DNA from 4 places in the Nonomuraea sp. NPDC049480 genome. Region 4 is predicted to be linked to each of the others. Evidence: riboswitches for the same ligand, from Rfam matches in the RefSeq annotation. Region 4 holds a riboswitch; each other region holds the start of a gene.
The links. A riboswitch is a leader RNA that binds a small molecule or an ion and turns the genes downstream of it on or off. The one in region 4 is predicted to bind cyclic di-AMP.

Region 1 (5,213 bases), on a different contig from region 4:
CGAACACCACCGGATACACGAACGACGCCACCACCGTCAGCGTGAACGCCCCCGCGGCGGCCGGGATCCACCAGCGCTTGACCCGGCGGGCCAGCGCGACGAGCGCGAACAGCATCAGGGAGAGCAGGACCACCTCCACACCCGTGCCCTTGAGCCGGTCGCCGGCCCAGGCCGCCCAGTCCTGGGTGGACAGGCCGTAGTCGCGCAGGATCATCTCGAACCACATGCCGATCGGCCACCGGATCAGCTCGGTGAGCGCGGTGATGACGAGGACGCCCAGGATCATCCGCACCCACCGGGGGCCCTTGAGCCATCCCACCGCCTCGGCGCCGATCGGGGTGGCCGCCAGGAGGCCCGCGATGATGAGCGTGAGGGCCAGAGAGAGGTAGCTCGGGAGGGTGGTGGCCGCGTCGAACGCCTGGGACCTGGCGATCTCGGCGGCGCTGAAGTCGCGGGCCGGGTCCGGCGGTCCGGTGGCGATCACCCGCCACGGGGTGCTGAAGGCGGCCACGGCCAGGATCACGGCCCCCAGCACCAGGAGCACGATCGCGGCCTGCCGCCGCAACCGGCTCTCGCCGGCGTTCGCGCCGTCCCCTGGGGCCACGTCTCCGCCCTCGGCCGGGTCGCTCGAGTCCGGATCCCCGGCGGGGTCGCTCGAGCCCGGATCCCCGGCCGCGGGCCCGGGCTTGCGGATTTCCTGTCGTTCGCTCATGCGCCTCCCCCTTTTACGCGAGCTGGTCTCGCACGTACGCGCGCCACCGTGCCGTCAGCGTGCCCACGGAGAGCCCCAGCGAGGCGAGCGCCCGATCGACGCCGGCCGCCTGGGCATCACGGTAGAGCCTCACCAGCGTCTCCTCACCGAAGCGGTCAGCGAGGAAGCGACACGCCAGCCAGGCCTCCTGGTACGCCCGTGCGAGCCGTACGGGGTCCCGGCCGTCCGCCGCGAAGGCCGCAGGTCCGGGCAATTCGCTCGGGAGCCGCCCGGCGTGCACCTCTTCGGCCAGTTCGGCGGCGGCGGTCCGCAGGGGGAGGCCGGCGTCCCGGTAGCCGACGTAGTCGGCGAAGCCCTCGTACAGCCAGATGGGCAGGCCGTCGGTGCCCGCCACGACGTGGGTGAGCTCGTGCGCGAGCACGACGTCCTTCCCCGTGGAGTTGAGCCGGGCGAAGACCTCGGGGACGACGATCACGCGGCCGCGGCCGGCCACCGCGGCCAGCCCGTCGAGCCGTTCCACCCCTGCCAGGCGGGCGGCCTCGCGGGCGGACTCGGGGACGACGACGAGCGGTCGCACGGGGACGCGGAGGACGTCCGAGACCCGGCGCCCGGCGGTGTCGGCGCGGCGCGCCAGGTCGCCGAGGGCGGGGGAGGCCCGGCGGCCGACGACCACGGACCGCGTTCCGCGGGCCACGACGGCTTCCTCGCGCCACAGATCGCGCGCTTCAGGGGGAAATCCGGGGATGGGGGCGCTGGCGGGGACGAGGAGCAGGAGAGCGGCCACCACGGCTCGTCGGCTCACCTGCTGGGACACGATGCCCGATCGTAGTCCGCCGCGCCGGAGGACCCCGGAAATGGGACCGCCCCGCCCGATTCCTCGGGCGGGGCAGTGTCACATGCCGGGACGGACCGCGCCGACGAACGACGACTTGCGCCATCCGCTCAGCTTGACGACTTGCACCCGTTTGCCGCTACTCGGCGAGTGCACCATCTTGCCCTTGCCGACATACATGCCCACATGGCCGAGCCCTCTGAAGAACAGCAGGTCGCCTGGCTGGAGATTCCTCCAGGAGACCTTGTTCCTGATGCGGGCGAACTGGCTGGCCGCCACGCGAGGGAGCGTCACCCCGGCCTTCTTCCAGGAGTACTGGGTCAGACCGGAGCAGTCGAACGAGCCGGGACCTTCGGCGCCGTAACGGTACGGGTCACCGACTTGACTCTTGGCCACGGCCACGGCCTTGCGGGCCTTCGATTGCTGCCGAGCGATCCTGAGGGCCTTGGCAGACTTCGCGGACTTGGCGGTGGAGGCCGCCTTCGCCGTGGTGGTCCTGGCCGAATCGCTCGTCGTTGCCGCCTCAGCCGTTGGGGCATGGAGGATCAGACCTCCGGCCGCCACGGTCATCGTGAGCGCTACACCACTCAGGGCAAGGCGGGACAGGCGGGGGTTGTGCAGAGAGGTAGACAGGATGTCTCCTTGGGACTTCCACGAATGCCTACCGGGTTAGCTGACGGATTCGGGCCTGGAAGTAGCCCTACGGCGCGTTGAGCGCCGATTCACCCCTGATCCCGGGGGAACGGGATCGTTGGTTCCCCGGCTCCGTGCCTCCTGGCTGCACGGACTCGGCGGGCCGCCGCCTGTTCAGGTGTTCTCAATGGGGATGCGCGGCGGCGACCGGCGGATCTGTATCTGTCTCACATCGGAGGTCCGATGTCGGTTCGCGGTGACATGGCTTGTCGCCGCGAGGCCAGAAGCTACGCCGAAACGTCAAGAATCAGCAAAGGGCGAGTCAGGTTGTAAAGATCAGACAGGGGGTCTTGTCAGATTTGAAACCCCTGCTGGAACACCAGGTTCCGTTACGCAAATGTGACTCTGCTCACAATTGCCGGACCACCCCTCTGTAAGGTCCCGATTGCCCCTTTTGTCACACCTTGCGCGCCGTCACCCTGAACCCCGTCGATGGGAGCGTTCCATCAGAGATCCGTTCCCGTTCGATGCGGTAAAGGTCATTGAGGAGCGCAATGCTGCCGTTTGTCACCTTTCCGCCGATATATCGCCACAAGTACGGTTCTCGCCTCAAGCTCGTGATCTCGAACCGCTCGGCAAGGGCGGCGATCATGCCGTCCGCCGGCGTGTGATCCACGTGCGCCGCGCGCCACCGCTCGGCCGGGTCGCCCCCGGGACCCTCCAGGGCGGGCGGGAAGTCCGCCACGCCTGCGGCAGACAGCAACGATCCGGTATCGTAGAACCAGACGGCCGCGGCCCGGTCGGCCCAGTCCCACGCGAACTCGTCCACGACCAGCAGCCCGTCCTTTTCCAGCAGGGCGGACACTCGATCCAGCGCCGCCTCCAGCGGATGCACGTGATGCAACGAGAGCGACATGACGATCACCTCGAACAACGATCCATCGTCGTAGCCGGGATAGCAGGCGATGTCGGCTCGTAGCGCGGGGACGCCGGCCGCCCGGGCCGCCTCGACGGCCTCCTGAGAGATGTCGATCGCGGTGACGTCATGGCCCCGTCTCATCAGCTCGGCGGCCAGCTCGCCGCGCCCGCACCCGGCGTCGAGCACCCGTCGTGGCCCCTGTGGGAGCACCTCGCTCAGCCATGTGTCCTGGTGGTTGTCCATCGTGTCCATAGATGGAGCATGACGGCGTCGAGCCATGCGCACCACTGCGGGTTGGGCATGTTACCCATAAGCTCGACGCATGCTTGATCTATGGTCGCTGAAGGTGCTGACAGAGGTCGGGAGGCTGGGTTCGTTCTCAGCCGCGGCCGAGGAACTGTCCATGACGCAGCCCGCCGTGTCCCGGCAGATCGCCACGCTGGAGCGTCAGACGGGGGTGCGGCTGTTCGAGCGGCTGCCGCGCGGGGTCCGGCCGACGGACGCGGGGCGGGCGGCGCTGGAGCAGGCCGGCGAGGTGCTCAGGGGAATGCGGCTGTTCGAGACACGCATGCGGGCCTTCGCGACGGCCGAGGCGGGCCGGGTCAGGGTGTCGGCGTTCCCGAGCGCCGCGACCACTTATCTGCCCGAGCGGTTCCGGTCGTTCGCGGGCCGGCATCCGGGCGTCGAGCTGTCCCTCACCGTCCGGTCCGGGGAGCACGACCCGTGCGCGGCCGTACTGGACGGCGATACGGACATCGCCTTGCTGACCTCGTGGGACGTGGCCGGTGCGACAGGTGTCGTTCTGACGCCGGTGCACGAGGACGAGCTGCTGGTCGCGCTGGCGGCCACTCATCCGCTGGCCCAAGGGAGCCGGGTGCGGCTCCGGGATCTGGCGGCGGAGCCGTGGATCGACGGCACCCACCCGGACTGCCTGGGGCCCATCTCGCAGTTGGCGTCGGCCCTGGGAGGGACGCCTCGGATCAGCCATGTGTGCGACGACTGGAACGGCCGGCAAGGCCTGGTGGCGGCCGGTGTGGGCGTGATGCTGTACCCGTCGATCGCCGGCTACTCCGCCGCCCGTCCCGACATCCGCCTCCTCCGCCCGTCCCCGTCCCTCCCTTCCCGCACCATCCTCGCCGCCGCCCTCCCCCCGACAGACCGCCCTCCAGCGGTCTCCGCCTTCCTCGCCGCCCTCACGACCCCCGAACCGACCGCCGCCCGGGTCCCGCCGCGCCGCCGCTCCCGGTAGCGCGTCCAGAGCCCCGGCCGCCGACCCTGTCAGGTGGTTGCCACGGCGGACGGCGGCACACGCGCGGGCGCAGGCCCGTCATTCACGCGACACGCGCACGACGGCCACCCACCCGGCGCTCGGGGCCACAGGCCTACGCCCGCCACAACCACCGCCCGGCGCCGAGGGACACGCCATACCGGCGGCTCCACCCAAACGCACACCCCACCGGCTCCTCGGCGCCAGGGCCGGGCAGGCCGGCGCGATGAAATGCTCACGCGAAGACGCTCACCCCCAGCCCTGCGGGGTGCGGCTCGGGGTGGGTCGTTGTGCGCGCGGAAGAGGTGTGGCGGGCGAAGGTGAGCCGGGGTCGGGAACGAGCGGGTGATGGGAACCGAAACCGGGCTGCGGGCGGGCCGAAACCCGGCCCCGCTGGAACCAGGCCGACCCGGCATGAAGGGCCCCGCCCCAACCGGCCGAACCGGGGGAGGCTACGGGCGGATGGCGCCCACGAGGCGGCGGCCGTACGCGGAGAGCTTGACGACCTTGACGACGTCACCAGTCTGAGGGGCGTGCACGATCTGCCCGTTGCCCGCATAGATGCTGACGTGCCCCAGCCCTTCGCTGAAGATCAGATCTCCGGGCTGCAGGTCGTTGATGTCCACCTTGCGGTTGGCTCCCCACGCCCACTGCTGCCACGTCGTACGGGGCAGCGACACACCCGCGGCCCGCCAGGCCGCCTGGGTCAGGCCGGAGCAGTCCCAGCCGCCCGGCCCCGTCCCCCCGTACACGTACGGCTTGCCGACCTGCGAGAACGCGAACCGCAGCACCGCCGCCCCGCTCCCCGACGCCGGCCCCGTGTACTTGAGCCCCACGCTGTTCGGGTTCC
Region 2 (5,213 bases), on a different contig from region 4:
CGGTTCTCGGGGATGTGCATGTAGGTGGGGACCGCGCCTTCGTCCCGCACCCGCCTGGCGGCCTGGGCGATGAGCCGGCGTGCCAGGCCGCGGCCGCGTGCGTGGGGGGTGGTCACGACGGCGAGCTCGTGCCCGTAGGCGTCGTGCCGTTTGACCCCCACCCCGGACAAGTGCTCACCGGTGGCCGGATCCCTGGCGACCAGGACGTCCCCGCCGAAAGGCCGCAGCCAGTCGGGAACCTCCGGATCAGCGGCGGGTACCCAGACCCCGGCGTCGGGAAAGGGGGCGGGGCGGGTGGTCCACCGATAGACGGCGGTGAACCAGCCGAGCTCGGGAAAGCCGACCAGGGCGGGTATCCGTGGTCCCAGTGAGGCGAGGTCCTTGTCCTTGGCGTACTGCTCCGCCACGGCCGCGGCGTGCTCGGGCGGGACCGACAACACGCCGCCCTCGGGGCTCGCGACTCCGATGGCCGGGTGGATCTTGCCGTCCCAGCCTGGGCGGCCGCGCCCGGGCGTGCCGATGACGTCCAGCCCGGGAGCGGCGGGCCGGCCGCCGAGCCAGCGGGACAGGTGCTCCGCGAGTCGTCGCTCCATCGTCTTCCTCCATATACCTTAGGGGGGTATAGTACATCGACGGACCTCGAGGAGGACACATGCGACGTCTGACCCCGCTCGATCCCGCTGACGCGCCGGAAAAGTCCAGGGAGTTGCTGAACGACATCATCGGCAGGAGGGGCGGCGCGGGCGACATGGTCGCCACCATGGCCCACTCGCCCGCGCTGCTGCAGGGCTACCTGGACCTCTCGCGCGCCATGAAGCGCGTCAAGCTGCCGCGCGCGCTCAGCGAGAAGATCTCGCTCGCCGTCCAGGAATGGATCGGATGCGGCCTCTGCCGTCAGGCGCACGCCGAGGCCGGGCGCGCGGCCGGGCTCAGCGAGACCGACATCGCGCTGGCCCGGCAGGGCACGTCCACCGACGCCAGGGAGGCGGCACTCATCGCCCTGGCCGTGCGCGTGCTGGCCGAGCCCTCCTCGATCACCGATGAGGACGTCGCGGAGCTGCGCGCGCACGGCTGGAGCGACCGGATCGTGGCGGAGATCGTGGGCGTGGTCGCCCTCAATCTCCTGACCGGCGCTTTCAACCTCCTGGCGGGCTTGGAACCGGCGGAGCAGACCTCGTAGGCGTCGGCCGCAGGACATGAAGGTCAGGCCCGCCGGTAGCCGGGCAAGGACATCATGCTTCCGGTGAGCTCCAGTCTGTACGGCGAAGCCGTCGGCGTACGAGACGATCATCCGGTGCCCGGCCGGTCGGCCCCTCGGCGTTCCACGGCAGATGTCGTCCGCCTGCCTGCTGGGGGAGTGCCGCCAGGACTTCCGTTCCGATGGCCGAGGTGAGCCCGATCTCCACGCGGGCCCGCCGTGATCAGGGGGCCATCGTCCACAGCATGACCGACATGCTCGACGCCATCGCGAGATGCGCGGTGAACGCGGCGTCCGCCGAGGCGTCCGCCCCCGGCCTGCGGCGGTGGGTTCCGGCGCTCAGCGGAGCCGCCGCCCGGCCGGGGGACTGAGCCCTCGCCCAGAAGGACGCGGTCATGTACACCAGCAGGTCGACGACACCGTCCAGCATGATGAGCAGGCGGTGGATCACGCGGCCGGGCCGGCCGATTTTCCCGCCCGTCCCGGCGATCGATCGCCTCTCGCCCCGCAGCCACGTCCATATGGAGGCCGCCATGGACAGCAGGAAGTACAACGCCAGCGCGGCGAAGGCACCCGGCCAGAGGGAGCCGGCGCCCGCCGACGCGTGAGCGGACGTATGCGCGCCGGCCGCATGAGCCGCCATTCCCGGCGCCGGCCCCATGTGCGAACCCATGTCCATCGCGGGCATTCCGGCCATGGAGGGCAACCCGAGCGCGAGAGCGGCCCCGGCGGAAGAAGCAGGCGCGGCCATCAGCGCCATGATGACCATCACGCTGCTCGCGAGCACCTGATGGACCCAGTGGACTCCGTGCCGCCAGCCATGACGGAGGGCGTGACGCGTCGCGGCCGCCGTGCTCCCCAGCGCGGCGAGTGCGAACGCGGCGGCCCACCAAAGCCCGGACTGCCCGAACGAGCCGGCTGTCGCCGGCAGGCTCATCAAGGCCATGCCGATGGCCATGAGCAGCTCGATCCCGGCCGCGTACCGGCTCCAACCCCTGGCGGAGACCAGCCGGAGCGCGCTGAGGGCTCCTGCCACGACCGCCACCAGAGCCGTCAACCAGCCCATCGCCACCTCCGCGTCGGCGTTCTCCCCCGGGACGGGCCGCCGCGTCCTCCGAAATGTCCGAGATGTGGTGCGCTTCGCGCCGCACTGACAGACTCGGGCCGCGACCGTCCGCTCAAGTGAGTACTACGCACTGACGTAGGAGGTGGTTCAGAGGGAAGGGTCGGCGCTCCAGCGCTGGCGCCTGAGCCGCCAGTACTACTACCCGCAATCATAGAGACGATGGAGTGGCCGCCGGCGAGGGCTCCCCCGTCCGAATCCGCCATCGGCGCATCCGGGATCAGGTAAAGAATTGGATACGGAAACCCTTGCCCAGCAAGGGATTTCGTTGAGTTCTCCCCTGAATCACCGGAATCTGATTTGCACCGCTCTATGTGAATTACTTACCTTTGAGAGCTTGAGGCGCACGACCAGGTCCCTCTTGGGGATGTGCGCCCATCACCGAGACCGTGTTCTACCTGCGCCGGCAGCGTGCCCGCAGAGTAGCGCGGCCGCCGAATCCGCGAAAAGAGCGGAACCGGGAACCCAATTTCGCCGGGGTGAATCGGAATGCCCGCAGGGCCGCTTCCGTAGGGCACTTCCACGCCCGAACCCGTCAGCTAACCCGGTAGGCGGCATGGAAGCAAGGAGCAAACCCCAGCATGACCAAGACCGTACTTTCCCATGCCCTCACGCCCGCCAACGGCCTGCGCCTCCTCATGGGAGCGACCGTGGCCGCCGGCGCCCTGTTCACCGCAACGCCCGCCTTCGCCGCCGACCACCAGGGCGACCGCGCGACAGGTGTTCAGGCCGCCGCGAAGAAGCCCGCCCAGATCACGGCCGACACCGTCATCAAGATCGCGGAGTCCCAGGTGGGCGTGACCGAGAACGCGGCCGGCGGCGGGACACCCTTCCACGCCTGGTACATGGCCTCGCAGCGCGCCAAGGAAACCGTGGCCCGCGACGGCGGCAGCATCCAGGCCTACGCGAACGCGCCCTGGTGCGCCATGTTCGTCTCCTGGGTCGGCGAGAAGGCCGGCGCCAGGCCCACCGTGGGCTGGGACGCCTACACCATCACCTACGCCAAGTGGTTCGAGAAGAACGGCCACTGGGGCACCCAGGCCAAGCCCGGCGCCGTCGTCTACTTCTCCTGGGACGACAAGAGCATCGACAGCATCGACCACGTGGGCCTGGTCAAGAAGGACAACCAGGACGGCACCGTCACCACGATCGAAGGCAACACCGGCAACGGCAAGGTCGAGGAGCGCATCCGGCCCACGTCCCAGATCGTCGGCTACGGCTACCCGCAGTACAAGGCCTGACGAGCGCAGGACCCGAAGACGGCCTGGTGGATGCGACGTTCTCTGCCCGCCCAGGCCTCTCGCGCCGCACGTACTTCTGGATCTTCCCGGTGGAGGTCTTCGGCAGTTCCCCGAACTCCACCACCTTCGGCGCCTTGAACCGCGCCCGCCGCGCCCGCACGTGATCCATGATCTCCGCAACGGTGGCCGTGGCGCCGTCGGCCGGCATCGACAGCACCGTCGGCGCGCCTTCCAGGTGCGTGACCCCTCGGCCCGGATGGGACGGCGTGACCGCCCGCGGCTCCGCCCCCGCCGGCAGCGCCTCGTGCGGGTGTTGATCGCCACCAGCGGGCGGGGTCCTCACCCGATCATGATCGCCGCCGGCCGCCGTGACCACTCGGTGAACGCCTCGTCGCCGACCCAGGCCGTGTACCGGTCCATCCCCATGGCGGTGATGAGCACGCCGGTCTGGGTCTCCTGGGCCGTCAGCGCACGGACCTTGCGTGCCGCCGTCTCGGTGTCCAGCACCAGGTCGACCGCCAGCCGATGGGCGGGTGTCGTGATCGGGTAGCCGGAAGCGTAGATGCCCAGGCTCTTGCTCAGCTCGCTCCAGCGTGAGGCCCGCCGTTCGGCGACGGTGGCGTGCAGCAGCCGCGCCCCCGGCGGGGCGGAGAGTTCGAAGGCCGCGGTGGTCCAGGCCGACACCGTCTGGTGGTCCAGGTGGCCGGTGATGCCGTCCGGGCCGAAGGTCAGCACGGTGTCCGGGCGAACCCGTCCGATGACGTCGCACAGCCGCGCGATCGCCTCGGGCGCGGGAGCCGCCGCGGGTCGCGGTCACGCACACCACCCGCGATCCGTGGTCGCGAGCCATCGCCATCAGACCGCCCGACAGGTACGCCTCGTCGTCGGGGTGCGCCCAGACCCCGAGGACCGCCCCCAGCTCCGCGACATCGATCATGACCGTCCCTCGCCTTCCGCAGGCATCCGATCGTGGAAGGACGACCTCTCAGAGCGCTGTCACGACGCTGTCAGGCGCCCGTCAGACGACACCGCGGGAGCGCTGAGACGCCTGCGCGGCCGCTCCCTGCGCGGCCGCTCGCCACTCGGGCGCGAGCACGGACCAGATCTCTACGTCATGCCGCTCGCCCCGGTGCGGGTAGCTCTCCCGCAGCATCCCCTCCTTCGTCATCCCGAGCCGCCGGGCCACGGCGATGCTGCCCTCGTTCGCCGCCGAGACCCGCCACTCCACCCGATGGACGCCCCGCTCCTCGACGGCCCAATTGATGATCACGCGCGCGGCCCTGGTCACCAGCCCCTTGCCCACGGCCGACGGCTCCAGCCAGCAGCCCGCCTCGGCGGTGCCGTGCTCGACGTCCATCGTCCGGAAGAGCACTCCGCCGACCAGCTTGCCGTCCGCCCAGATGCCGTGGATCCGCCCGGTGTCGGCCGCGGCCTTCTCCGCGTACGACTGCAGGAACGAGCGGCTCGACTCCAGGTCCGTGACGTTGTCCGCGAGCGGGATGTACTGCCCGATGAACTCCCGCCCCCGGTCCATGTGCGCCAGGAACTCCCCGGCCCGCCACGGCTCCAGCGGACGCAACTCGGCACCGTCGTCCCCCAGGGATATCGCGTACATCCTTGCCCTCCACGGTCAGAACGGAAATTCAGTCGA
Region 3 (5,213 bases), on a different contig from region 4:
GATCACGAACTCCATCCCCGTCGCCGACGTCTTCCACCGCAATCCGCGCGCTGACCGCACGGTCGTCCTGACCGGCGGCGTACGCACGCCGTCGGACGCCTTGGTCGGCCCGGTGGCCGTCGCCGCGATCCGTCGCCTGCACGTGGACACGCTCTTCCTCGGCGTGCACGGGATGAGCGTCCGCGCCGGCTTCACCACGCCCAACCTGCTCGAGTCCGAGACCGACAGGGAGCTGGTGGCGGCCGCCAACCGCCTGGTCGTCCCGGCCGACCACACCAAGTGGAACACCATCGGCATCAGCACCATCGCCGAGCTGAGCGAGGCCGACGTGGTCATCAGCGACGCGGGGCTGCCGGAGGACGCACGTACGGAGCTGGCCGAAAGGGCCGGAGAACTGATCATCGCGGAGGGCTCGTTGTGAAGCGCACCATCACCCACCTGGCCGACGGCCGAGAGCTGATCTACTTCGACCGGCGGGACGACGCCGACAGGAGCGCGATCGACCGGCGACTGCTCGACCCCCGGCCGATGGCCTCCGAGCTGCGGTACGACCCGCTGACCGAGGAGTGGGTCGCGATGGCGGGGCATCGGCAGACGCGGACGCACCAGCCGACCGGCACGGCGGCCGAGTGCCCGCTGTGCCCGTCGTCGGAATCGCGGTCGACGGAGATCCCGGCGCACGACTACGACGTGGTGGTGTTCGAGAACCGCTTCCCCTCTTTTTCCGGAAATTTTGGGACTTATGAGGCCGTGGGTGGGCTGAGTGAGGTTCGTCCGGGCGTGGGACGGTGCGAGGTGGTTTGCTTCACCTCCGAGCACTCCTCCTCGTTCTCCCGGCTCTCCGACGCCCAGGTCGAGCTGGTGATGGAGGCGTGGGCCGACCGAACGGCCGAGTTGTCCGGGATCGAGGGCGTGGAGCAGGTGTTCTGCTTCGAGAACCGCGGCTCGGAGATCGGAATCACGCTCGCGCACCCGCACGGGCAGATCTACGCCTACCCCTACGTGACCCCGCGGACGAAGCTCCAGCTCGGGGCCGCCTCCCGCCACAAGGGCCCGGGGAACCTGTTCGCCGACGTGCTGGCCGCCGAGCGCGCCGCCGGCACGCGGGTGGTGGCGCAGAACGAGCTGTGGACGGCCTTCGTGCCGGCCGCCGCGCGCTGGCCGTTCGAGGTGCACGTCTATCCGCACCGGCAGGTGCCCGACCTGGCGGCCCTGACGGAGGCGGAGCGGGCCGCGTTCGCGCCGCTGTACACCTCGCTGCTGCGGGCCTTCGACGGGCTGTTCGGGGTCGTGATGCCGTACATCGCGGCCTGGCACCAGGCGCCCGTGCGGCAGGACCGCGAGCTGGCTTACCTGCACCTGGAGTTGTTCAGCATCCGGCGGGCGCCGGAGAAGCTGAAGTACCTGGCCGGGTCGGAGTCGGCGATGGGGGCCTTCGTCAACGACGTGCTGCCGGAGGAGGCCGCACTCATGCTCCGATCACGAGTAGATCACTAATGGATTGCACGTTAAGGTCGCATTACTCGTGATCTACCACTAATATCCCCATATGCAGCGGCCGTAACAGCCGTTGCACGCCTAATCCCGGGCGTGTCGCCCGGGAGCCGGGGACCCATCGCACGTGGGGTGAATCCATTTCGGTGGTAGGGACTGCTCCCATGCCCGAACCCGTCAGCTAACCCGGCCGGCAGAGGGAGAGGAACAACATACGTGGCGGCTTCGTCCCCCGCGAAACTTGCCATCGGCCTCGTCACGGCCACCGCCCTTGCCTTCTTTCCGGCGACCGCGGCGTCGGCCGCACCGAAACCGTCGGAATCCGAGCTGCGCACCCAGCTCAAGAAGCTCAACACCAAGGTCGACAAGCTCATCGAGACGTACAACCTCAAGCGCGTCGAGCTGGCCGAGGCCCAGCAGGCGGCCAAGACGGCCAAGGAGCGGCTGGCCACCGCCGAGCGGACGCTGGCCGAAACCGAGCAGCGGGTCGCGGAGATAGCCCGGCTGCGCTACCAGAACGGCGACCCCGCCGCGGTGCCCGGCTACCTGCTGGTCGAGAACGGCGGAAGCGCGGCCATTCTCGAGCAGGTCACCGCCGAGCAGCAGGCGCTCGTGCAGGGCGTCGCGAAGGCCCGCGACGACAAGAAGAAGGCCGCCGACGAGGCCGTCGCGCTCGCCGCCGAGATCCGCGAGGACGCGGCCGAGGTGGCAGAGCAGCGTGAAGAGGCCGAGGACGTCATCGACGACATCAAGGAGAAGCTCGAGGACCTGGTGCCGTTCGGCACGGGCCGCACCTCCAACGGCAGCTGGGCCCCCGAACTGCCCTCCGGCCCCGACAACATCACCCCCCGTACGCGGCTGATGCGCGAGCAGGTGCGGAAGAACTTCGCGCTGCCGTTCGCGGTGGGCTGCTTCCGCTCCGGCGCCGGCGGCGAGCACCCGCTCGGCCGGGCCTGCGACTTCATGATGAGCACCGGGGGCTCGATGCCCACCGGCGTGAACCTCGCCTTGGGGGACAGGATCGCGGAATGGACCATCAAGAACATGGACAAGCTCGGCGTCAAGTACGTGATCTGGAAGCAGCGCATCAACCATGGCTCGGGCTGGCGCGGGATGTCGAATCGCGGCAGCATCACCGAGAACCACTTCGACCACGTCCACATCTCGATGCACTGAAGACGGGACGAATAGCGGCTGGTGAGCTGTTCGCGCACGTGAAGAAGGCGTTTGAGCTGGTCGCCGGGCCTGTGGGGTGACGTCCGCCGAGGTCGTCCTGTGTGTCGGGCGCGGCCGACGGTCCGGCACCACCTGAACCAGATCGCGGCCGAACTGTCCCTGCGACCGCTGATGGCAGGATCCAAGCGCGGACGAGCCCGGTCGATCACGGTTGCTCGACCGGGCTCGCGGGGTGGAGACGGGTCAGGCGAGGTCGAACCGGTCGAGTTCCATGACCTTGGTCCAGGCTGCGACGAAGTCGGTCACGAACTTGTCGCGGGCGTCCTGGCCGGCGTAGACCTCCGCGAGGGCTCGCAGCTGGGAGTTGGAGCCGAAGACGAGGTCGACCGCGGTGGCGGTCCACTTCACCTCATCGGTGGCCACGTCGCGGATCTCGTACACGTGCTCCTCGGACTCCGATGCCCTCCACCGGGTGCCCGGGGAGAGCAGGTTGGTGAAGAAGTCGTTGGTGAGCACGCCGGGCCGGTCGGTGAGGACGCCGTGCTGGGTACCGCCGAAGTTGGCTCCCAGGGAACGCAGGCCGCCGATGAGGACGGTCATTTCGGGCGGGGTGAGGTTGAGCATGTAGGCACGATCGACGAGCAGCACCTCCGGTTGGATCTTCTCGCCGGAACGCAGGTAGTTGCGGAACCCGTCGGCCCTCGGCTCGAGGACCAGGAAGGACTCGACGTCGGTCTGCTCCTGAGTGGCGTCGGTGCGGCCCGGGCGGAACGGCACTGTCAGCGCCACGCCGGCCTCGCGTGCTGCCTTCTCGACGGCGGCCGAGCCGGCCAGCACGATCAGGTCGGCGAGCGAGATCTTCGCGCCGCCGGCCTCGTTGAACGTGCGCCGGATGCTCTCAAGGGTGTCCAGGACCGTCGTGAGTTGCCCGGGTTGGTTGACCTCCCAGCTGCGCTGCGGCTCGAGACGGAGCCGGGCGCCGTTGGCGCCGCCGCGCTTGTCGGTGGACCGGAAGCTCGCGGCGGAGGCCCAGGCGGTGGAGACCAGTTGAGCGGTCGTGAGGCCGGACTCCAGGACCTTCGCCTTGAGGGCAGTGACGTCGGCGTCACCCACGAGTTCGTGGTCGACGGCGGGCACCGGGTCCTGCCACAGCTGGGGCTCGGCGACCCACGGCCCGAGGAAGCGGCTGACCGGACCCATGTCGCGGTGCAGCAGCTTGTACCAGGCCTTGGCGAAGGCCAACGCGAGCTCGTCGGGGTTCTCCAGGAAGCGGAGGGAGATCTTCTGGTACGTCGGGTCGACGCGCAGCGCCAGGTCGGTCGTGAGCATCGTCGGCTTGTGCTTCTTCGACGGGTCGTGGGCGTCCGGGATGATCGCCTCGGCGTCCTTCGCCACCCACTGCTTCGCTCCGCCGGGGCTCGTGGTGAGCTCCCACTCGTAGCCGAAGAGGATCTCGAAGAAACGGTTGCTCCACTGCGTCGGCCGGTCGCTCCACGTCACCTCGAGACCGCTGGTGATCGTGTCACCGCCCTTGCCGGTGCCGTAGCTGCTCAGCCAGCCCAGGCCCTGCGCCTCCAGCGGCGCGCCTTCGGGCTCCGGCCCCACGTGGTCGTCCGCGATGCCGGCGCCGTGGGTCTTGCCGAACGTGTGGCCGCCGGCGATGAGAGCGACAGTCTCCTCGTCGTTCATCGCCATCCGCCGGAAGGTCTCGCGGATGAAATGCGCCGCCGCAGCCGGGTCCGCGTTGCCGCGGGGACCCTCCGGGTTGACGTAGATGAGCCCCATCTCGGTCGCGCCGAAGTTCGGCACCATCTCGGTGTCGGTGACGTAGCGCTCGTCACCGAGCCAGGCGTCCTCCGGACCCCAGAAGATCTCCTCCGGCTCCCAGACGTCCTCGCGGCCGAAGCCGAAGCCGAAGGTCTTGAAGCCCATCGACTCCAGGGCGACGTTCCCGGCGAGCACGAGCAGGTCGGCCCACGAGATCTTCTGGCCGTACTTCTGCTTGACCGGCCACAGCAGCCGGCGGGCCTTGTCGAGGTTGGCGTTGTCGGGCCAGCTGTTGAGCGGGGCGAAACGCTGAGCGCCATCGCCGGCCCCGCCGCGACCGTCGTGGATGCGGTAGGTGCCCGCGGCGTGCCAGCTCATCCGGATCATGAGACCGCCGTAGTGGCCGAAGTCGGCCGGCCACCAGTCCTGCGAGGTGGTGAGCACCTCGACGATGTCCTGCTTGAGGGCCTCGACGTCGAGCTTCTCGAGCTCCTTGGCGTAGCTGAAGCCCTCTGCCAATGGGTTGCCCTTGGACGAGTGCGCGCGCAACACCGAGAGGTCGAGCTGGTTGGGCCACCAGTCCCGGTTCGTGCGCGGACGACCGCCGGTCTTCGGAGTCGGCGAGTCGATTGCCGGGTTCTCGCTCTCGCTGCCATGCGCGGTCACGGAGTCATGCGCGACCGGGCAGCCGGCCGCCGCCTTCTGGTCAACGCCCTGCGCGCTGGAGGGGGCGTTGTTCTGGGTGTCGCTCATCTGCTTCCTCCGAACTGCCGGAT
Region 4 (5,213 bases):
GATGACGGAGGCGGCGCTGCGTGCGCTTCAGGCCGACGGCGGCTGCGTCCGCCTGCTGGAGGATGGGCCGGTCACGCCGGGCGAACTGCAGTATGCGGTGCTCGGCGTCGTGCTCGACGCGGCGTTCTTCCTGCTGCCGGCGAGCGGGACGAGGCCCAAGTTCCGGCCCGGCGATGAGCACTGGCTGGGCGGGCAGTGGTTCTTCGACGTGCCGGGGCTGGTGCGCGAATGCGCCCGGCGGCGGGCCCAACTGGCACAGGCCTGGCCCTCGGCGGAGGCGGACACGCTCCCGGTGCGGCCGGCCGCACGTCTGCCCGGGCATGCGGTGGCCCTCGACGGCGTCCAGTGGGAGGTGATCGTCCGAGCCGATCACCAGGCGACGCCACTCCAGCTCGCCAAGCGGATCGGACGGTCGGGCTACTCGGTCCTGCTGGCGGTCAGGAGACTGGCGGCCGCCGGGCTGCTCGCCCTGCCCGCATCCGCTCCGGAGGGCGGCGCTCTACCCAGGCGGACCCGCGACGAGCGCGAGCGGCCGCCGCACGATCCACAGGCCGCCCCGCTGCCGCTGGGACCGCACACGACCGCGGATCCGGCCGACCTGACATTGCTGATGCGGCTGAAGACGGCGCTCGAGGAGCTGTCGTGAGGTTCCCCTCACTCAGGAGGAGACCACGGGTGGAGCTACGACAAGAGGTTCTGGAGGAAATGGCGCTCCTTCGCGAGCGCACGCCGGACGTGAGCGGCAGCGTCGCCTGCACGGTGGACGGCCTGCGGATCGCCTGCGACCTCCCGGCGGACGTAGGCGAGCAGGCGGCGGCGCTCTCGGCGGCGCTGATGGCCATGAGCAGGCGGATGCTGGCCATGACCGGCCAGGGCGCACTGGAGGAGACGCTGATCTCCGGCACCGCCGGCTTCGTGGCCTTCTACGCCGCCGGCCCCACCATCGTCCTCACAGTCCTGGCCGGGCCCGGCTCGAACGTCGGGCTCCTCCGGCTGGAGGGCAGGAAGACGGCGGCCGCGGTGGCCGCCGTCGCAGCACGCAAGCACTAACCATCCCCGACAGAAAGGGAGGAAGCATGGCGGGCATGGACGTCTCTCTCAAGGAGATGATGTCGATCGACGGCGCTATCGGAGCCGCGATCGTCGACCACGGCAGCGGCATGGCGCTGGGCGTTCTCGGCGGATCAAAGGATCTGGACCTGCAGGTCGCCGCCGCGGGGAACACCGAGGTGGTCAAGGCCAAGTTGCGCACGATGGACTCGCTGGGTCTCAAGGACGGCATCGAGGACATCCTGATCACGCTGGGCGGCCAGTACCACATCATCCGGCCGATCAGCGGGCGCGGCGGCAAGGGGCTGTTCCTCTATCTGGCGCTCGACCGCTCGCGCGCCAACCTGGCGATGGCCAGGCACCAGCTCCGCGGCATCGAGGAGAAGCTGGAGGTCTGACCGCCGGCGGAGGCGGCCGGGGGCCGCCTCCGTCTTCACGCGCTCGTGAGCTTGGTGATCTCGGTGACGATGTCGGACCAGACGGGGCGCGGCAGATCGTGGCCCATGCCGGGATAGGTGACGAGCCGGGCGCCGGGGACGGCCGCCGCTGTGGCATGGCCGCCCGCGACGGGGACGAGCAGGTCCGCCTCACCGTGCAGGACCAGCGTGGGCACGGCGACCCCGGCGAGCCGCTCCGTACGGTCGCCGGAGGCCATGATGGCGGCGAGCTGCCTGGACGTGCCCGCCGGGTCGAAGCACCGGTCGTACGCCAGGCCGGCCATCGTGGTGATCCGCTCGCGGTCCAGCTCGTAGCCGGGCGAGCCGATGACGGACCAGGTGCGCACCGCCTGGGCCTGCACACTCTCGCGGTCCGGAGGCGGGGCGGCCATCAGCACCGAGACCGCCGCCTCCGCCGGCGGGGCGACGTCGGGGCCGGGCGTCGACATGATCGAGGTCATGCTGAGCACACGTCCGGGGTGCCGGATGGCCAGCGTCTGGGCGATCATCCCGCCCATCGACGCGCCGGCCACGTGGGCGGCGGGCCAGCCGAGGGCGTCCATGAGGGCGGCCGCGTCGTCGGCCATGTCGTCGAGCAGGTACGGCGCGGGCGCCCCCGGTCCGGGGACGCCCGCGTCGTGGAAGTGCGTGGACAGGCCCGCGTCGCGGTTGTCGAACCGTACGACGTGGTGTCCCTGCTCGACGAGGAGCTCGCAGAACTCCTCGTCCCAGTGGATGAGCTGCGCGCCGAGCCCCATGATGAGGAGCAGGGGTCGTCCTGTGGGCGGGCCGAAGCTCTCGTAGGCGATGTCGATGCCGTTGGCGGTTACGCGGGTGGTCACGGAGACCAGAATGACATTCTGGTCTCCGATCGTAAAGTCAGCGTCTGATGAGCCTGCGGAAGCGCTCGCCGCCGAGCACCGCGCCGCCGCCGGCCATGGCCAGGACGCCCACGAGGAGGACGCTGCCCACGGCGCTGGACTCCTCGACCTCACCCTCCGGGGCGGCCTGTACGGGAGCCGCCTTCTGAGGCGGGGCCGCGACGGCCTTGCCGGGAGCCGCGGGCTGCTCCTCAGGCGTCTCTTCGGGCGTCTCTTCGGGCTTCTCCTCTGCCATGACCTGCGGGGGCTTGGCGGGATTGGTGTCCCTCTTGGCCCAGGCACGGGTGGAGAAGGCGACGGGGTGGTTCTTCTTGCCGACGCCGTCGCCCCACTTGGTGATGACGTAGTCGACCTCGATGTGACCCTGGCCGCCGACGCCGTCCACGCCGAGCGTGTCGGGGTTGAACCTGCCGCCGGTCAGCTCGGCGAAGGTCTTGGCGTCCAGGTCGAGCATGACGCCACGGCTGGAGGGCTCGCCGGGGCCGCGGTCGCCCACGAAGAAGGGCAGCTTCTTGCCCTCGTAGACCACGTAGCCCTCGGTCAGCAGCGGCCAGCTCGGGCTCGCGGCCATGCCCTTCTGCATGCGCTTGCCACTGGCCGGCAGGCCCGTGTCACCGGCGCGGCCGGAGGCGTCGTCCCAGAAGTAGGACGCCGTGGTAGAGCCCTTGAGGAGGATCTTCTCGTCGTTGTCGGAGTCGGCGTGGGCCGCCACGCAGGCAATGGTCAGCGCACCTACGGCGGATGCGGTGAACAGAGCGAAGGAACGCAGGCCAAAACGAGCAGACATAGAGCAGTGAGGTCCTTTGCGAGGGGACAGGGACACGCGCTCACGGAAAACTGGCGCAGCCGGGCAGAACGCCTGACATGGTGACTGCGCGGGGCGCGGAAAGAGCCTGAGGGAAAGGGCCGATCAGGAGGCGGCCGGCACTACTGCCCTGTCTGGGGGTACGACGCGGTGGTACATCATTGGGGGTGTCCTCTCCATCACGCCTACCGGGTTAGCTGACGGGTTCGGGCTTGGAGATGCCCTACCGGCGCGTGGCCGGATTCACCCCAACAAGGTGGGTCCCCGGTTCCCGATCGATCGGGATTCGGCTATGTAATTGGCCCACACTTTAACCAGGCTTTCCGGACATACGCAAACGATTCATCACGAATCGGACAGAAGATCTACCTAAGTGGGCAAAGAAAAGAGGGGGTACGGCAGGCCGTACCCCCTCCAACTACCAGCATCAGCCGCCGCTCTTGCGCCTGAACGATCTTTTACTCGCAGCCGGACCGTGCGCCCCCCCGTGGATCTTGGATGGGTCGCCGCCCCTGCCACCCTCGCCCGCGCCCGCATGCTGGTTGCGCTTGCGCTCCAGCGCCTCGCGGAACTTGCGCTTCATCTCGTCCTCGGGAGTTTCGCTGACTTCCGGCTCCGGTGTTTCCGCCATGAGGACCTCCATGGTGTTGGGGACACTGACAGCTTCGCATGACGCCGCGTACGACGCGAAACCGGCCTGGCCGAGACTCCCGGGGGTAAAGGGGAACCGTTACGTTCCTGGTGTTGCCTTGGGGCAGATCCGGAAACAGAAGCGGCATGATGGTCCACCCCCCGGTACGGCGATGATCCTCCTCGGTCACGACCTTGCGATGGATCTCGGAGCGGCCGGCACACGGATCTACGTCAAGCGCAAGGGAATCGTGCTCGACGAGCCGTCGGCCGTCGCGCGCGACGCCGTGACAGGCCGGGTCCTCGGGTATGGCGCGGAGGCGGTCCGCGACGGCTTCGGCGAGACGTGCTGGCCGATCAGCGGCGGCCTGCCGGCCGACGGCGAACTCACCCGGCGCCTGGTCCGGCATTTCCTGCGCAAGGTGCACCGGAACCCGTTCGCCAGGCCGCGCGTGGTCATGGCGCTGCCGGAGGACGCCACGCCGATCGACCGGGCGGCGCTGCGCGACATGGCGTTCGAGGCGGAGGCGCGGGGCATCCTGCTGGTCCCGCACGGGCTGGCCGCGGCGCTGGGCGCGGGTGTGCCGGTCAGGGACTGCGCCGGGCGGATGGTCATCGACATCGGGCGCGACGCGGCCAGGATCGCGGTGCTCTCGCGCGGGGCCGTGGTGGCGTCCGGCGCGGTTCCCTGCGGCGGCCACACCATGAGCCTGTCGATCGCCCGCCTCGTCGAACACGAGCACGGGCTGCTGATCGACGAGCGCGAGGCGGAGGCCGCCAAGCGGCGCGCGGGCACCGAGTGGAAGCCGCTGCAGCGGCAGGTGGTGGTGCGCGGCCGCGACGTGGAGTCCGGCCGGGAGCGGGCGGCGACGCTGCCGGTGCAGCTGATCTACGAGGCGACCCGGCAGCCGGTCGAGACGATCGTGCGGGCGGCGGTCGGGATCGTGGAGCGCTGCCCCGCGGAGCTGGCCGCCGACCTCGGGGAGCAGGGCGCGGTGCTGGTGGGGGGCGGCGCGCTGCTGCGCGGGCTGTGCCGGCGGCTGCGGGCGGCGCTGTGCATGCCGGTACAGCGGGCGGAGCGGCCCCTGGTGTCCGTGGCGCTCGGCCTGGGGCACTGCGTGGACGACCTGGGGCTGATCGCCAAGCTCAGAGCCGCCGCCAGATGAGCACCGGAAACGGTGTAGCATATGCGGTTTTTGCGCGATTTGCCCCGTAGCTACGGATCGCCTTAGGTATGGTCCCCTCGTGCGTATCCGCCGTTACGCTGCTTCCGCGATGCTCGCCTGCCTCGCGGCCTGTGCGGCGGCGTCCGAGTTACCCACGCTCGACGCGGCCACCAGTCGGCTCACCACGGACGCCGACCTCCTGATCGGCGCCTCCGGGTTGCGGATGCCGGCCACCGAACGGGTG

Region 1: it holds a riboswitch for cyclic di-AMP, as region 4 does, so the genes downstream of both, ACIBX3_RS17720 (C40 family peptidase) here and ACIBX3_RS45750 (hypothetical protein) in region 4, are expected to answer to the same signal.
Region 2: it holds a riboswitch for cyclic di-AMP, as region 4 does, so the genes downstream of both, ACIBX3_RS38960 (CHAP domain-containing protein) here and ACIBX3_RS45750 (hypothetical protein) in region 4, are expected to answer to the same signal.
Region 3: it holds a riboswitch for cyclic di-AMP, as region 4 does, so the genes downstream of both, ACIBX3_RS25440 (coiled-coil domain-containing protein) here and ACIBX3_RS45750 (hypothetical protein) in region 4, are expected to answer to the same signal.

Annotation. Positions count from the first base shown of each region.
Region 1 is NZ_JBITMD010000005.1:353,095-358,307, reverse strand. Features, by position in the region: gene ACIBX3_RS17730 (M48 family metallopeptidase) at 1-712, opposite strand, end outside; gene ACIBX3_RS17725 (hypothetical protein) at 726-1,526, opposite strand; gene ACIBX3_RS17720 (C40 family peptidase) at 1,605-2,114, opposite strand; cyclic di-AMP (ydaO/yuaA leader) riboswitch at 2,188-2,348, opposite strand; gene ACIBX3_RS17715 (class I SAM-dependent methyltransferase) at 2,635-3,348, opposite strand; gene ACIBX3_RS17710 (LysR family transcriptional regulator) at 3,419-4,345, shown strand; gene ACIBX3_RS17705 (NlpC/P60 family protein) at 4,816-5,213, opposite strand, start outside.
Region 2 is NZ_JBITMD010000017.1:191,776-196,988, forward strand. Features, by position in the region: gene ACIBX3_RS38945 (GNAT family N-acetyltransferase) at 1-593, opposite strand, end outside; gene ACIBX3_RS38950 (carboxymuconolactone decarboxylase family protein) at 653-1,180, shown strand; gene ACIBX3_RS38955 (hypothetical protein) at 1,422-2,264, opposite strand; cyclic di-AMP (ydaO/yuaA leader) riboswitch at 2,744-2,890, shown strand; gene ACIBX3_RS38960 (CHAP domain-containing protein) at 2,903-3,562, shown strand; gene ACIBX3_RS38965 (hypothetical protein) at 3,902-4,297, opposite strand; partial or broken gene ACIBX3_RS38970 (PIG-L family deacetylase) at 4,350-4,499, opposite strand; gene ACIBX3_RS38975 (GNAT family N-acetyltransferase) at 4,581-5,177, opposite strand.
Region 3 is NZ_JBITMD010000008.1:443,305-448,517, forward strand. Features, by position in the region: gene ACIBX3_RS25430 (DeoR/GlpR family DNA-binding transcription regulator) at 1-421, shown strand, start outside; gene galT (galactose-1-phosphate uridylyltransferase) at 418-1,497, shown strand; cyclic di-AMP (ydaO/yuaA leader) riboswitch at 1,566-1,704, shown strand; gene ACIBX3_RS25440 (coiled-coil domain-containing protein) at 1,711-2,670, shown strand; gene katG (catalase/peroxidase HPI) at 2,914-5,190, opposite strand.
Region 4 is NZ_JBITMD010000024.1:27,962-33,174, reverse strand. Features, by position in the region: gene ACIBX3_RS45770 (hypothetical protein) at 1-646, shown strand, start outside; gene ACIBX3_RS45765 (roadblock/LC7 domain-containing protein) at 676-1,050, shown strand; gene ACIBX3_RS45760 (hypothetical protein) at 1,077-1,448, shown strand; gene ACIBX3_RS45755 (alpha/beta fold hydrolase) at 1,484-2,329, opposite strand; gene ACIBX3_RS45750 (hypothetical protein) at 2,367-3,155, opposite strand; cyclic di-AMP (ydaO/yuaA leader) riboswitch at 3,341-3,475, opposite strand; gene ACIBX3_RS45745 (DUF5302 domain-containing protein) at 3,601-3,804, opposite strand; gene ACIBX3_RS45740 (rod shape-determining protein) at 4,004-4,969, shown strand; gene ACIBX3_RS45735 (hypothetical protein) at 5,049-5,213, shown strand, end outside.